Regions from separate parts of the Serratia sp. JSRIV002 genome, predicted to be linked through region 3. Evidence: predicted binding sites of a transcription regulator. Region 3 holds the regulator's gene; each other region holds the start of a gene.
The links. Region 3 encodes Fur, which represses iron uptake genes when iron is present. Its sites were predicted from a motif close to ATAATAATGAGAACNACTATCAA; they were not measured.
Positions count from the first base shown of each region.

Region 1: feoA (ferrous iron transporter A) is a predicted target of Fur. The motif match lies at 1,677-1,699, and genes of this name have one in related genera.
Region 2: sufA (Fe-S cluster assembly scaffold SufA) is a predicted target of Fur. The motif match lies at 3,141-3,163, and genes of this name have one in related genera.

Region 1 covers NZ_CP074143.1:5,657,404-5,662,889, forward strand. The annotation lists gene KGP26_RS26560 (Tex family protein) at 1-434, shown strand, start outside; gene KGP26_RS26565 (RNA 2'-phosphotransferase) at 697-1,239, shown strand; gene feoA (ferrous iron transporter A) at 1,830-2,054, shown strand; gene feoB (Fe(2+) transporter permease subunit FeoB) at 2,130-4,442, shown strand; gene KGP26_RS26580 (FeoC-like transcriptional regulator) at 4,442-4,681, shown strand; gene KGP26_RS26585 (YdgH/BhsA/McbA-like domain containing protein) at 4,724-5,008, opposite strand; gene bioH (pimeloyl-ACP methyl ester esterase BioH) at 5,309-5,486, opposite strand, start outside.
Region 2 covers NZ_CP074143.1:2,819,261-2,824,746, reverse strand. The annotation lists gene sufD (Fe-S cluster assembly protein SufD) at 1-440, opposite strand, end outside; gene sufC (Fe-S cluster assembly ATPase SufC) at 415-1,161, opposite strand; gene sufB (Fe-S cluster assembly protein SufB) at 1,205-2,704, opposite strand; gene sufA (Fe-S cluster assembly scaffold SufA) at 2,719-3,090, opposite strand; gene KGP26_RS13300 (hypothetical protein) at 3,565-3,969, shown strand; gene menI (1,4-dihydroxy-2-naphthoyl-CoA hydrolase) at 4,006-4,422, opposite strand; gene KGP26_RS13290 (FAD-binding and (Fe-S)-binding domain-containing protein) at 4,419-5,486, opposite strand, start outside.
Region 3 covers NZ_CP074143.1:1,719,993-1,725,478, reverse strand. The annotation lists gene seqA (replication initiation negative regulator SeqA) at 1-330, opposite strand, end outside; gene ybfF (esterase) at 572-1,354, shown strand; gene ybfE (LexA regulated protein) at 1,602-1,889, shown strand; gene fldA (flavodoxin FldA) at 2,093-2,632, shown strand; gene fur (ferric iron uptake transcriptional regulator) at 2,958-3,404, shown strand; gene KGP26_RS07970 (beta-N-acetylhexosaminidase) at 3,587-5,486, opposite strand, start outside.

The DNA of each region.
Region 1 (5,486 bases), 2.1 Mb from region 3:
AAACGGCTACCTTCGCCGAAGGGGTGGAAACCCTCAACGACCTGCAAGTGGGTATGATCCTGGAAGGTTCGGTCACCAACGTCACTAACTTTGGTGCCTTTGTTGATATCGGCGTCCATCAGGATGGCCTGGTGCACATCTCGTCACTGGCGGACAAGTTCGTTGAAGATCCGCATACCGTGGTAAAAGCCGGTGATATCGTCAAGGTGAAGGTGATGGAGGTGGATCTGCAGCGTAAGCGTATCGCGCTGAGCATGCGCCTGGATGAGCAACCGGGTGAAGGTTCACCACGCCGTGGCGGGGGCAATAATAGCGCTCCAGCTCGCGATAAAAACTCACGCCCAGCGGCTAATAAGCCTAAACCACGCAACAGCACCCCGGCAGGTAACAGCGCTATGGGTGACGCGCTGGCCGCCGCATTTGGCAAGAAATAATGAGCTGAGGGGATAAACCCTTATCCCCTCCTTCGGCTGTCTCTTGATCGGTTCTGCGCTCAAGAGACAGCGCGGATTTATTACGGTCGATGAGATCCATGTATTCAACTATGGACTTCTGGAGTTCGTAGGTAAATTAGTCATCAATCCACTAGCGGGGATGGCATCCCACCTTACATAGCGTCAGCAAAATTGCTCTCTTGATTGACACCAGCCATAGATTACCCAGTAATATGCGGATACTAACAACAAGGAATGTGAAATGAGTCATCAAAATCAGGAAGTGAGCAAGTTTTTAAGCTATGTATTACGCCACCAACCAGAATCTATCGGTTTAGCGCTGGACAGTGAAGGATGGGCAAATCTCGACTCGCTTATCGCCTGTGCAGCTAAAAAGGGTAGGATACTTGACCTGCAGCTACTAAGATCGGTTGTAGAGAACAGCGACAAGAAGCGCTTCTCTATTTCTGATGATGGTGGTTATATCCGCGCTGTACAGGGGCACTCCTCAAAACAGGTTGATATCAGCTATCAGGAACAGACCCCGCCACAGTACCTTTACCATGGCACGGCAACACGTTTTATCGCTTCAATTAATCAAGACGGATTGCTCGCTGGCTCCCGTCAGTATGTGCATCTATCCGCTGATATCACTACAGCGACCGCCGTTGGCCAACGGCATGGCAAGCCTATTGTGTTAACCATTGATGCCCTGGCAATGTACCAAAATGGTTTTAGATTTTATCAGGCTGATAATGGGGTCTGGTTGACGACGGCTGTGCCAGTGAAGTTTATAGGTGAGTGATGGCAGAAATGAAGGCAATTTTGCCAGTTGCCCTTCTAGCGCCACCCCAACAATTTTGACCTACCGCAATAAAATGGCGATTATTTTGCCACCCGATTTCGAGCTATCGCTTAAAGCCCGCACTCCGGTAAAAATACTCCGTTGTTAACACCCTTATTAACACCACCTTTTCAGTTCGTCGATTGTGTCGTAAACACAAATACTTACCCCTCTCATTTACAGCAGGCGATGTTGCCAGATCTGCGCCATAAAACTTTCAGCCACGCCAATAGAGCTACAACTGTTTCATTACCGCAAGAAAATGCACAAATTTGCAACTTAATTAACCTTTTGCACTCATTTGCAGTGCGTTTGGCTTAGTGCTAAAACAGGAGCTGGCAAGGCGTCCATTGCAGATATGACAGCATTTACAATTGCCCATACATTCCGTATTGAATACGATAATTGTTATCACTATGATTCTGTGTATTCATTGCTCTGTTTTTGGCTCGGCGCTCCTGGCCCCATACACCTTTTCACAGGTAGTCTGGGCAGCAAATGTTCTGAAGGTGTCATTCCTGTGGGAATGCTCAACGCATTGAGAAGGCAATATGCAGCTGCTTCCTAAACATACCTATAAAATTACCGGTTTCTCCAGCGAGATTAGCCCGGCCTACCGCCAGAAATTACTGTCGCTTGGCATGCTGCCCGGCTCGCAGTTTGATGTGGTACGCGTGGCACCATTTGGCGATCCGATAGAAATAAAGACTCGCCGCGTTAGCCTGGTACTGCGGAAAAAAGATATAGACCTGATCCTGCTAGATAGCCAAGCGTAACGCGCTGTCCCCGCCTCAGGCAGTTGCCGTGTGCAAACACGGCCGATACTTAATTTACTGATATCACGTTGGTTTATGAAAAAAATCACTATTGGCTTAATCGGTAACCCGAACTCGGGCAAGACGACGCTGTTCAACCAGCTCACCGGAGCACGCCAGCGGGTCGGTAACTGGGCCGGGGTGACGGTTGAGCGTAAAGAGGGCCAGTTTACGACGCCGCAGTCGCAGGTTACGCTGGTTGATTTACCAGGCACCTACTCGCTCACCACCATCTCCGAACAAACCTCGCTGGATGAGCAGATCGCCTGTCACTACATCCTGAGCGGCGATGCGGATATGCTGATCAACGTGGTCGATGCCTCCAATCTGGAACGCAACCTCTACCTGACGCTGCAACTGCTGGAGCTGGGTATTCCGTGCATCGTGGCCTTGAACATGCAAGATATTGCCAAGAGCCAGAATATTGAGATCGATGTCGCCGCCCTGGCCGAGCGCCTTGGCTGCCCGGTGGTATCCATGGTTTCCACCAAGGCCGACGGCATTGGCCTGCTGAAACAGACCATCGACAATCACCGCTTCAATGAGTTAAAAGCGCTGGTGGCCTATCCGCCGCTGCTGTTAGACGAAATCGCTACGCTGACCGAGGCCATGCCTCAACAGTTGCCCACCGAACAACGCCGCTGGCTGGCCCTGCAAATGCTGGAGGGCGACATCTACAGCCATCAGTTAGCCGGGAACGCCACCGATCTGCTGGCTCATTCCAGGCAAGCGCTGCAACAGCAGCAGCAGGAAGATCCCGCGCTGGTAATTGCCGATGCCCGCTACCAGTCGATCGCCACTATCTGCGATGCGGTCAGCAACTCCAAGCTGGCATTGCCAAACCGCCTGACGGAGGTACTGGATCGGGTGATCCTCAACCGCTGGCTGGGGGTGCCGATCTTCCTGCTGGTGATGTACATCATGTTCGTATTGGCGATCAACATCGGTGGCGCACTGCAACCAATCTTCGATCTCGGTTCGGCGGCCATCTTTATTCAGGGCATCCAGTGGATCGGTTATACCCTGCATTTCCCGCAGTGGCTGACCGTCTTCCTGGCGCAGGGCGTGGGGGGCGGTATCAATACCGTGCTGCCGCTGGTTCCCCAGATCGGCATGATGTATCTGTTCCTGTCATTCCTGGAAGACTCCGGCTATATGGCGCGAGCGGCATTTGTGATGGACCGCCTGATGCAGGCGCTCGGGCTGCCGGGTAAATCCTTTGTGCCGCTGATCGTCGGCTTTGGCTGTAACGTGCCGTCCATTATGGGCGCACGCACCTTGGATGCCCCACGTGAACGCCTGATCACCATCATGATGGCCCCCTTTATGTCCTGCGGCGCGCGTTTGGCAATCTTTGCCGTATTCGCCGCGGCCTTCTTCGGCCAGGATGGCGCGGGCGTGGTGTTCTCGCTGTATATGCTCGGCATCGTGGTGGCGATCCTCACCGGCCTGGTGCTGAAATACACCATCATGCGCGGCGAAGCATCACCGTTCGTGATGGAGCTGCCGGTTTATCACGTGCCGCATCTGAAAAGCCTGTTGCTGCAAACCTGGCAACGCCTGAAAGGTTTTGTGCTGCGCGCCGGGAAAGTGATCGTGATTGCCAGCATCTTTATTGGCGGCCTGAACAGCTTCTCGTTCAGCGGGCAGCCGGTAGACAGTATCAATGATTCAGCGCTGGCCTCGGTTTCCAAAGTGCTGACGCCATTATTGCAGCCAATGGGCGTACACAATGATAACTGGCAAGCAACCGTCGGGCTGGTAACCGGGGCGATGGCCAAAGAAGTGGTGGTCGGAACGCTCAACACGCTGTACACCGCAGAGAACATCACCAATGAGCACTTCGATGCCGCCAACTTCAACCTGCTTGATGAGCTAGGCACTGCCGTCAATGAAACCTGGCAGGGCCTGAAGAGCACCTTCAGCCTGAGCGTACTCTCCAACCCTATCGAAGCCAGCAAGGGCGATGGTGAGATGGGCGTGGGCTCAATGGGCGTTATGAGTAGCAAATTTGGCACTTCAATCTCTGCCTACAGCTATCTGATTTTCGTGTTGCTGTACGTTCCCTGCGTTTCGGTGATGGGCGCTATTGCACGTGAGTCCAGCCGGGGTTGGATGACCTTCTCCATCCTGTGGGGGCTGAACGTGGCCTATTCGCTGGCAACGCTGTTCTATCAGATCGCGACCTTCAGCCAACATCCGCAATACAGCGCGACAGCGATCCTGATCGTGCTGCTGTTCAATGCGCTGGTACTATTGGGCTTGCGCAAGGCTCGTAGCCGCGTAACGATCCGTTTGCGTAGCGCCACCTCGGCGTCCTGTTGTCAAAGTTCGGGTGACTGCCACTAATGGCCAGCCTGCTGCAAATCCGTGATGCGCTTGCCCTTCGGGGCAGCGCTCAGGCGCAACAGCTGAGTCAGCAGTTGGCAACGCCCTTGCCATTGGTTGAAGCAATGCTGCAACGTTTGACCGCGATGGGGAAAGTTGAACGTATTGAGCTCGATAGCAGCGAATGCCTGAGCGGCAGCTGTAAGAGTTGCCCAGAAGGGCTGGCTTGTAACACGGTGATTTATCGTTTGAAGGGGTGAATACAGGGGCGCAATAGTTTGCCTGCACCCCCTACTTGAAGATTATTGCTTGTCTTTATACACATCCGCTACGGCGCTGAACTTGCCGTGCTCACGGGCAGCCAGCACGACATAGTATTGGCCCCCTTTCTCATCGGCCAGTTTGGACAATTCATCTTTCAAGTCCATCGGATCGGTGGCCTGTGCTGTTGAAGACACGGTACCAATTTTCTCATACTTGCCTGGGTTCTTATCCAGCTCGTCCTTAGTTAGCAAGGTTGCAGCCATCGAACCGAAAGACACTGAACCTACAATCAACGCCGCAACGATCATCTTCAATGATTTCATGATAATACCTCTCAATGGATAAATTGGATTTTTATGAAAGCGACTCACAACAAATGCGTCATCGAGCTTGGCTACTGCGACGTCTAACAGCTTCGTTGCTTTCCCTGACGAAGCTCCCTCTGCCCAGAAACAAATCGCCAAAGTGAAGATTGATAAGCTTATATTCACCTTGTAGCCACGCATTTACCCCTTCAAGTATCGAACAGGTTTAGTTTTTATCCACTTATTGGTTAAAAATTTACCGCCGTTTTGTGCGTTTATAATCTGTAATCAATGAGATATCGCCGCCAGACCGCGCCATTACTCGGTTGCAACAAATTGATTAATAATGTTAGCGAATGCTTCGGGGTGAGAGATAAACGGCGCATGGGCCGCTTTGGCGATCACCTCCGAGGTGGAGTTTGGCCACAATTCATCCAACAGGCTAGCCACTTTGCGCGGCACCAGCCCGTCGAGGTAACCATAAATACGCAGTACC
Region 2 (5,486 bases), 1.1 Mb from region 3:
GCCAGGCTAATCACACTGGTTTCCTGCGCCAGGCTTTCGGTCAAATGCAGAAAAATTTCTGGCTGGATCGGTTCTGGCAGCGTTATTGGCGCATCATAGGTCACCCTGTTCAACTGGTAGTCACCAAGATCCTCATCGCTCAATTGCGGACATAAGCGCCCATCGACAAACACCAGGCGATACGCATCGATCTTCAACGCCAGTTTGTCTCGCTGCTCCGCGCTGAACACGTTGTCCACAGGCTCCAGAAACTGCTGCTCCAACAAGCCTTCCAGCGGGGTATATTTCCAGTTTTCCTGCTTGCGAGTCGGCCAGCCTTGGCGCAAAACCTGCTGCCAATGGGCTAACGCATGCGCAGACTGCTCGCCGCCGCGGGCTTCGAACAGGCTGTACATCTGCTGTAGTGCCCGTGAATTACTGTTGGTCGGAAAGCCAGCCATAGCCCTGCTCCTCCAACTGTTTCACCAATGAGAAGTCACCGGACTTCACGATGCGCCCCTGGGAAAGCACGTGAACGTAATCCGGCTTGATGTAATCAAGAATGCGCTGATAGTGGGTGACAATAATAAAGGCGCGCTTGCCGTCACGCAGCGAATTGACGCCGTTGGCGACGATCTTCAGGGCATCGATATCCAACCCGGAATCCGTTTCATCCAGAATGCACAGCTCCGGCTCCAGCGCCGCCATTTGCAGGATGTCGTTGCGCTTCTTCTCACCGCCGGAAAAACCGACGTTGACCGAACGGGTCAACAAATCCGCTGGCATATTCAGCAACTCGATCTTCTGTTCGATAAAGTCGGCGAAATCGAAGCGATCCAGCGCCTCTTGGCCACGGTAATTACGCACCGCATTCACCGAGGTCTGCAGGAAGAAATGGTTGCTGACGCCAGGGATCTCTACCGGATACTGGAACGCCAGGAATACGCCCTCACCGGCCCGATCCTCAGGAGCCAGCTCCAGCAGATCTTTGCCTTTAAACGTCACTTCCCCTGCGGTGACCTCATACTCTTCTCGGCCAGCCAACGTGGCGGAAAGCGTGCTTTTGCCAGAACCGTTGGGTCCCATAATGGCGTGCACTTCGCCCGGTTTGATGTCCAGGCTCAGCCCCTTGAGGATCTCATTACCTTCGGCGCTGACGTGCAAATTCTTGATACTTAACATGCTGTGTCCTCTGATCGCGCTGCTGCGCTATAAATACGGGTGCTTAACCGACGCTGTGTTCCAGGCTGATAGCCAGTAACTTCTGTGCCTCTACGGCAAACTCCAGCGGCAGCTCGGAGAACACGTCCTTGCAGAAACCATTGACGATCATCGAGATGGCATTATCTTCGCTGATGCCCCGTTGCAGGCAGTAGAACAGTTGGTCGTCACCGATTTTCGAGGTGGTAGCCTCATGCTCAAGCTGGGCGCTGTTGTTGCGAGTTTCCACATAGGGGAAGGTATGTGCCCCGCTGTTGGGCCCGATCAGCATTGAATCGCACTGGGTAAAGTTACGGGCGTTTTCCGCCCCAGGCAGGATTTTCACCAGCCCACGATAGGTATTTTGGCTGTGTCCGGCGGAGATCCCTTTGGCAATAATGGTCGACTTGGTGTTTTTACCAATGTGGATCATCTTGGTGCCGGTATCCGCCTGTTGGTAGCCGCTGGTCAGCGCCACCGAGAAAAACTCACCGATCGAGTTGTCGCCCTGCAAGATCACGCTTGGGTATTTCCAGGTGATTGCCGAGCCGGTTTCAGACTGTGTCCAGGACATTTTGGACCCTGAGCCTTCACACAGCGCCCGCTTGGTGACGAAGTTGAGAATACCGCCCTTGCTTTCGCCGCCGCCGGAGAACCAGTTTTGCACCGTGGAATACTTCACTTCGGCGTCTTTATGCAGGATCACTTCAACCACCGCCGCGTGCAGCTGATAGCTGTCGCGTACCGGCGCGGAGCAGCCTTCGATGTAGCTGACATAGCTGCCTTCATCGGCAATCAGGATGGTGCGTTCAAACTGGCCGGTTTTCGCGGCGTTAATACGGAAATAGGTGGAAAGCTCCATTGGGCAGCGTACGCCCTTCGGCACGTAGACGAAGGTGCCGTCAGAAGCCACTGCTGCGTTAAGTGCGGCAAAAAAGTTGTCGTTATGTGGCACCACTCGGCCCAGATATTTACGTACCAAGTCTGGATGGTCGTGAATGGCCTCACCGAACGAGCAGAAGATCACCCCACTCTCTGCCAGCTTTTCACGGTAGGTGGTCGCGACAGAAACCGAGTCGAAAATGGCATCTACCGCCACTTCACTACCTTCACGCACAGGTACACCCAACTGATTAAACGCCAGTTCAACCTCGCTGGTCAGGTAGCCGTTCTCCGAACTGGCACCAGGCTGCTGCTCCGCCCCAGGCTGAGAACCGCAGGAGTCATCACAGCTACCGCAGGACGGCGCTGAATAGTAGCTGTAATCCTGATAGTTAAGCTTGTCATAGTTGGCTTTCAGCCAGTGTGGCTCTTCCATTTGCAGCCAGGCACGGTAAGCCTCCAGGCGGAATTCCAGCATCCACTCGGGTTCGTTACGCTTGGCAGAGATGGCGCGTACCACCTCTTCGTTGATACCTTTGGCCAACTCATCGGTGGCCAGTTGGGTAAAGAATCCTTCCTTATAGCGACCTTCGCTGACCCAAGCCGGTACATCTTTCGCTGTTTCTACGTTGCTTCGTGTCATGTTGATTGCATCGCTTAAACGCCAAAGCTCTCACCGCACCCGCAGGCGTTCTGAGCTTTAGGGTTATTAAATTTGAACATCTGATTCAGCCCTTCCCGAACAAAATCTACCGTGGTGCCATCGATAAACGGCATCGCTTTGAGCGGCACGAACAGCTTGGCCCCGTCACGTTCGAACAACAGATCGTCGCTGGCCGGTTCGCGGGTCAAATCCAGTACGTAGGCAAAGCCCGCACAGCCGGATTGTTTGACGCCGAGTTGCAGCCCTTTCACCTGAGCATCCTGCTGCATGAGTCTGATTATCTGCTTCACCGCGCTGTCGCTCAGCGAAATGCCTTGCCAGACGTTGTCTGCCAAAGAAAAAGTACCAACATCTTCCGTATGCATATGGCCTACCTCACATTCGTGTTTACTACAGCCGATCTGGCTTACCGCCCATGTTAGTGATAATGATTATCACTTCAACCTTTTGTTTTGCGGGGGTATTTACCAAACGCCCGGATTTACGCTCGTCAACACGATAAATCGATGGCGTATCCAAGCAAAATAGATATGGGGATAATTTTTATCCCTCTGAATTGATAGCAATTCATCATATCTCGTACGGCTTATCCCGCTGTTCCGACAAGGTTATAGCGCCGGATAAGTCGTCTGTTTTAAACATTCATAGAAAATACCTATTTCTACATTTTGTCTGTCTGAAAAATGCCTTTACCTGCTTTAAGTCTAGTCGCTCGCGTGTTTTTAGCCCGTGGCGGTCAAAAGACCGACTACAGAAAAAAATCTGCGGGGAGCATTGATCATCGCCACAGCTACAAATATGATAATGATTATCATTAAGCTTTAATTGGGCGTGGACCTATGGCTATCTCGATGAATGCGTGGCTGCTGAGCAAAATTGATGAATACAAGTTCAACATCCGTGATGCCACGGTGGATTTCTATATGGCGGAAGCGGCGCTACAGCGGCCTGAATGCAACATCAATCATCTGAAGCGTTACAACGGTGTCAGCCTTGGCATGGCGAATTTATGCCTGGAAAATGGCGATGACGAGAGCTACCTGCATGCGCTGAGCAAACTGCATAACCGGCTGATTGTCGAGATCAACAACCCACAGCGTTGTCAGCTGTTCCGCGTGCAGTGCTATCATTTTGCCCGGCATACGCTAACGCTGATTTGCCAGAAATATTCGATGGAAGGCGGCTGGGACAAGGCTACCGCTTTTCAGAAGGATTTTGTGAAACGGGTGCCGTTCCAGCTGTAACGTTTACCCCGCAGGCGAAAACCTGCGGGGTTGGTGTTACTCCAATACTGCCGTGGTCAGCCGTGAGGTACAGCAGAGGCGATCGCGATCGTCGAAGATCTCAATCTGCCAGACCTGATTACGGCGGCCGGCGTGCAACGCACGACAAACCCCGCGCACCTGCCCTTTAAATACCGCGCGCAGGTGGTTGGCGTTAATCTCTAACCCCACCACCTTTTGTTCCCCTTCGGTGCACAGATACCCCGCCATTGAGCCCATCGACTCGGCCAGCACTACCGAAGCCCCACCGTGTAACAGGCCAAACGGCTGGGTAGTGCGGTGATCGACGGGCATCACCGCCTCTAAATAGTCATCTTCCAAGCGGGTAAACTGAATGCCCACATGGGCCACCATGCATCCTTCACCGCTTTGGTTGAGTTGTTCCAGCGTTGTTTCACGTTTCCACAGCTTCACGCAATCATCTCCAGAAGTGCCTGTAATGGATGCCGCACGCCATTGCCTTCAATGCGTTTTACCTGGCTGCGGCAAGAATAACCGGTCGCCAGACAGCGTTGCCTTGGCAAACGCTGTAGCGCCTGATGCCATGATAGCTCATAAATCCCCAGGGAATTTTGCAGATTCTTGGCTTCGTGACCGTAAGTGCCCGCCATGCCACAGCAACCCACGCTGACGTTTTCCAACTTGGCACCAAAACGGGCAAAGATGGCTGCCCACTGCTGGGTACTCGCCGGTAATGCGGTAGTTTCGGTACAGTGGCCAAACAGATACCAGGCTTCACCGGTCGCAGGCTGTTCTGCTCGTTCTGCCAGCAACTGTTGCAACCACTCATGAACCAGTTGCACCTGGAAATTACCCCGCTCGGCCCCGAGAATTTCTTGATACTCGTCGCGATAACACAGCACCAACGCCGGATCGACACCCACCATCGGCATCCCCAGTTTGGCTACCCGGTTAAGAAAGTCCGCTGTCTTGCGCGCCGTTTTGGCAAAGCGTGTCAGGAACCCTTTGATATGCTGTGCCTTGCCGTTCGGTGAGAATGGCAACAGCACCGGCTTGTAGCCCAGCTTTTCCACCAACCGTACAAAGTCTGCCACAACCTGGGCATCGTAATAGCTGGTAAACGGATCCTGCACCACCAGCACATGCTGTTCGCGCTGGCTTTCGCTCAATGCTTCCAACTGTTCAAGCGTCATGCTGAACGCGCTATGGCCCGACAGTTGTTGGCGTAACGTTGGGCTCGATAGCAGCGGTAAATCCACCATACCGATGCTGCTGCGGCTCAGTTCGCGCACCCATGGCTGCTTGAAGAAGAAGTTGAACACCTTTGGCGCTTTGGCCATCAACGGGGTATAGCTCTCAACGCCAGCGACCACGTAGTCACGCATTGGGCGCAGATAACGGGTGTGATAAAGCTGCAGGAAGCGCGAACGGAAGCCCGGCACGTCGATCTTGATCGGGCACTGGGTCGAACAGGCTTTACAGGCCAGGCAGCCAGACATCGCTTCTTTGACTTCATG
Region 3 (5,486 bases):
ATCCGTTGCCGCGGCAAAGCCCGCCGCATCGAGGGTGTACAAGGTGGAAAGTACCAGCATAAAACGATTTACAGCTTTGCTCTGTTCGGCATATTCGTCCGACAGCAGCAGCTCGCGCACCGCACGCACGCGATCGCGCGGACGCTGTGCTGCAACAGCAGCCGCTGACGGCTCTGCCTGGCCACTGGCAACCACAGGGGCCGTGCGCACAGGCTGGCCTGCGGTAAACTTCAACATACGCCGTAAAATATCAGACGCACTTTCACCGATATGTTGCGTGTGGCTGGCAATATAGCGGTAAAGTTCTTCGTCGACTTCAATAGTTTTCATCTTTATCCAGTACGTTTTTTCTACTTATGAACCTGAAGCCAATTGGTGCATTCAAGCCATGGGATTATAAGGTTAAAAGCGCGGGCGCGAACACTACAATGTTCTCCCAAACGGCAAAAGCAGACTTTAGCCAATCGCCTTGGCCGCCAACCCCTCACCATACCATGAAATATCGGCAAAATTCTGCGAACCAACCAATAATCTCTCTGGTCATGTTAACCTAACTCATTATCTCAAGATCATGAACTTCACCATGAAATTACATTATCAATTACTGGCCGCAGAGGCTGCCACGCCAGCGAACCTACCGATCGTGCTGATCCACGGCCTGTTTGGCAATCTGGATAACCTGGGCGTACTGGCGCGCGACCTGAACCAACAGCATACGGTGATCAAGGTTGATCTGCGCAATCACGGGCTGTCACCACGCGCAGCGGAGATGACCTACCCGGCGATGGCGCAGGATCTGTTGACGTTGTTAGACGACTTGCAAATCGAGCGAGCCATCGTGATCGGCCACTCAATGGGCGGCAAAGCAGCAATGGCATTGACCGCGCTAGCCCCGGAGCGAATTGAACGGCTGGTGGCGATCGATATCGCCCCGGTGGATTACGACACTCGCCGCCATGACCAGATCTTTACCGCACTGCAGGCCGTCACCGATGCGGGTATCACCCAGCGTCAGCAGGCTGCACAGCTCATGCGAGCCACGCTGCATGAAGAAGGCGTGATCCAGTTTCTGCTGAAATCTTTCCATGCTGGCAGTTGGCGGTTCAACCTGCCGGTGCTGATCGAGCAATATGAGAACATTATCGGCTGGCAAGAGGTTCCACCCTGGCCGCACCCGACGCTGTTTATCCGTGGTGGCCTCTCGCCTTACGTGCAGGATAGCTACCGCGATGACATCGCCCGCCAGTTCCCGCAGGCACGCGCCTATGTGGTTGCAGGTTCCGGCCACTGGGTCCATGCGGAGAAGCCGGACGCTGTATTACGGGCAATCCACCGCTTTATTGACCAGCCCTGAGCCCAAGTGGCGAAAAAACGCGCTAGAGAGAATAGCTTAGCGCGTTTGTAGCTAAGTTAGGCATTGTCGTCGCTCCATCTGCTGGGGTAATATGGCGCGCTATAATTTTGCCACCCTGTCCAGGTGTGAAGCTGCGCTTGGCTGGGGGTGAATTTGGGTTAGGGTTTATTGGCCCGAATTGTGTAAATCGAACCGTCTGGAAGCGTAAACCGCTTTTTGATGCAAACTCCCTTGCAGTAGCGCAACAATGGCAAAAGAACAAACGGATCGCACGACGCTGGATCTGTTCGCAGATGAACGCCGTCCAGGGCGCCCGAAAACCAACCCGCTTTCCCGTGATGAACAGCTTAGAATTAATAAGCGTAATCAGCTACGACGGGACAAAGTGCGTGGATTACGGCGTGTAGAGCTGAAAATCAACGCAGACGCGGTAGATGCTCTCAACAAACTGGCCGACCAGCGCAATATCAGCCGCAGCGAATTGATCGAACAAATGCTGTTGGCCCAACTGGCAGAAGAACAGCCAGAACACTGATCTCTGCCGCCGCACGCGCGGCACGGCGTTAAGGATGACGCCAGATCGGTTCCACCTCCGCAGAGGCATCGCATAAACGCGATAAAACCTCAGGGCAAATTTCTGGCATGATACGCATTTACGGCTGAGCAAGCCTGCCCTTGGCAGCGCCTCAGGCCGCGTTTACGCAACACATTCATTTGAATTAAAAGGTTATCTTTACTATGGCTCATGTAGGCATTTTCTTTGGCAGCGACACTGGCAATACCGAAAACATTGCCAAGATGATCCAAAAGACGCTTCAGCAAAAATTCGGCAACGACGTGGCAGAAATCCACGACATCGCCAAAAGCAGCAAAGAAGATCTGGCAGCGTTTGATATCCTGCTGCTCGGTATCCCAACCTGGTACTATGGCGAAGCCCAGTGCGACTGGGATGATTTCTTCCCGACGCTGGAAGACATCGACTTTAACGGCAAGCTGGTGGCGCTGTTTGGCTGTGGCGATCAGGAAGACTACGCGGAATATTTCTGCGATGCGATGGGCACCATCCGCGACATCATTGAACCACGCGGTGCGGCCATCGTCGGCCACTGGCCAACCAAAGGCTACCATTTTGAAGCCTCCAAGGGTCTGGCTGATGATGATCACTTTGTCGGGCTGGCCATTGACGAAGATCGTCAACCTGAGCTGACCAACGAACGTGTAGACGCCTGGGTCAAGCAAATCAGTGAAGAGCTGAGCCTGGCCGAGATCGTCGGCTAAACCTCTGCCTCGGCGGATACGTAGCACATAGTAAGGGCGCCGTAGAGCGCGCCCTTCTGTTATCGGCATCACGGATTAGAGCAATAGAAGCTACAAGTTTGTAACTTCCTACCTCGCCACGGTAGACTGAGATATCGGTTTATCCCATCCATCAAAGCTTTGCATGATTACCCTGTAAACGTGCAAAGATAGGTTTGTTAACAACCGGCGGTTTCTATTTGCAGCAACCGGTTCTATAATGAGACGCAATTAACGCTTTGTGCCAACCGATGCCATAGGCGAGAACGCCTCAACTTGATTAGCATAGTAACAGGACTGAATCCGCATGACTGATAACAACTCCGCATTGAAGAAGGCTGGCTTAAAAGTCACTCTTCCGCGACTCAAAATCCTGGAAGTCTTGCAGGATCCGGCATGCCATCACGTCAGTGCGGAAGATCTGTACAAAAAACTGATAGATATGGGTGAAGAAATTGGCCTGGCCACGGTATACCGTGTGCTGAACCAGTTTGACGACGCAGGTATTGTGACCCGCCACAATTTTGAAGGTGGCAAGTCGGTTTTCGAACTGACTCAGCAGCACCACCACGATCACCTGATTTGCCTGGACTGCGGCAAAGTGATCGAGTTCAGCGACGAATCCATCGAAGTGCGTCAGCGCGATATCGCCAAGCAACACGGTATCAAGCTCACCAACCACAGCCTGTACCTGTACGGCCACTGTGAAACCGGTGATTGCCGCGAGAACGAAACGCTGCACAACAAGAACTGATCCTGGCCCGCCAGAACGCGAAAACCGCCTACACGGCGGTTTTTTTATGCCTAAATGACAGATAAAAAAATCCCCGGACAGGCCCGGGGAAAAATATCCACTCAATTATCACAATTGCAGTTTTCTCTCACCTCGCACTATCTCAGCCCACCTACCGACACGTAGGCGGGCGGAGTTCTCACTTACGCTTTTACTGGCTCGGCACGGCTGAAGCGTTTGCCATCCGGGCTAATCGCGCGGATTTGCACATCTCCCGCTACCGCAGGGCGCGCTTTATCGTCATAACGCTGCCACTGTTTGCCGCCGTCGGTGGAATATTCAATTCCCAGGCCAGGCAGAGCAATATTCGCCTCCAACTTGCCACCGATGATGCGTGCACCAGGGACCGGCAGGCGATAACTCACCCCCGCTTTATCCATCTTGGCCAGCTCACGTTGGCCAATCAGGTTGGCAAAGCGCAGCCAGTCCTGATCCAGGGTTTTGGTATCGACCTGATGGGTTTCGCCACCTTTGTACTCACGGCCAGCTTTGTAATCCTGTTCCCAGCTTGCACGGTGCCATGCACGTTCTGCAAGCGACACGGCACGTGGGTAAATCATGTATTCCATCTGCTGGTCGGTACGTACCACTTCGCTCCACAGCTGGGCGGAAAGACCGTATGCGCCCGGCCATGGTTTATCGCTCTTGGCGGTGAAGTGGTTACCGTCACGGTCCACCGAAGTTTCGGCGTTCTGCGGCAGGTTATTCGGTGCAAAGCTGAAGATCTTCTGCTCGTCGCTGAAACGGGTGCCCCAATAGTAACCGTGCTCGTCCGGGCTGACTTCATACGGGAAGTCCATGTAGACGTAGTCCGGGTTAGAGATCACCACGTCATAACCCTTGTTCGCCCAGTCGTTAGCCGAGTCGAAACCACCCCAGTACAGGGTATCCCAGAAGTTCACCGCCACATGGTTGGTCGCGAAGGCCTTCGAGTCTTTGGCATCTTTCAGGCCGTCCTGCCACGCCTGCATTCTGTCAATGCCGTGTGCTTTCACCAACTGGCTGACTTCCAGACCGAAGTAGCTTGGCAAGTGTTCCATATCTTCCACTTTGCCGTCTTTGATGATGGCCTGGCAAACCTGCGACTTGGCCCACGGCTTGTCTTCTTTGCTCAGATCGAGGATGCCCTTGCCCGCTTCCGGGTTTTTCACGTCGGTATAGCCAGCGCCCAGACGGATGTTCTTCGCTTCGTCCCCACCAAAGTGCCAGGTTTTCAGCGGCTGACCGGCCTCTTTGTGCATCTGGGCCACTTCACCAATCACTTTGTCCACGAAGTTTTTGGACGAATCCAGGCATGGGTTCAGGTAGCTCTGGCGGTTGAAGTATTGCACCGAGGTGGTGTTGGAGGTATCGGTCGGATCCACCAGGCGGAACTCGTTGGCTTCTTTCTCTTTCCCTTCGGCAAGCAGTTTCTTGTAGCGAGCTTCCATGGAAATAATCGCCGCACGGGCGTGCGCCGGCATGTCGATCTCAGGGATCACTTCAATCTGGCGTGCCTGAGCATATTTAACGATGTCGATATAGTCCTGACGGGAGAAGAAGCCACCGTGCGGTGCCGGGCCAGAGCCATATTGTGGCATCAGGCAGGTGGTCTCGCTCAGGTCATGACAACGCTGGCCTCCCACTTCGGTCAACTCAGGCAGGCCAGGGATCTCAATGCGCCAACCTTCGTCATCGGTCAGGTGGAAGTGGAATTTGTTCAGCTTGTAGGCTGCCATTTGATCCAGCAGGCGTAATACGGCGTCTTTTTGGTGGAAGTTACGCGCCACGTCCAGGAAGATGCCGCGGTATTGGAAGCGCGGTGCATCTTTGGCATCCAGCGTCGCGATCTTCTTGCTGCCATCCGAAGGGATTAACGACAGGATGGATTGCAGACCATAGAACACCCCAGTCTGATCGAAACCGACGATCTCGGCACCTTTCTCGCCGATCTTCAGCTGGTAGGCACCAGGCACGGCCTGATCGCCTTTGAATGCCGCTGGCTTGATATCCGTCTTGATTGGATAACCGTTCGCCTGGCTCTCAATGCCCAGCAGTGCAAAA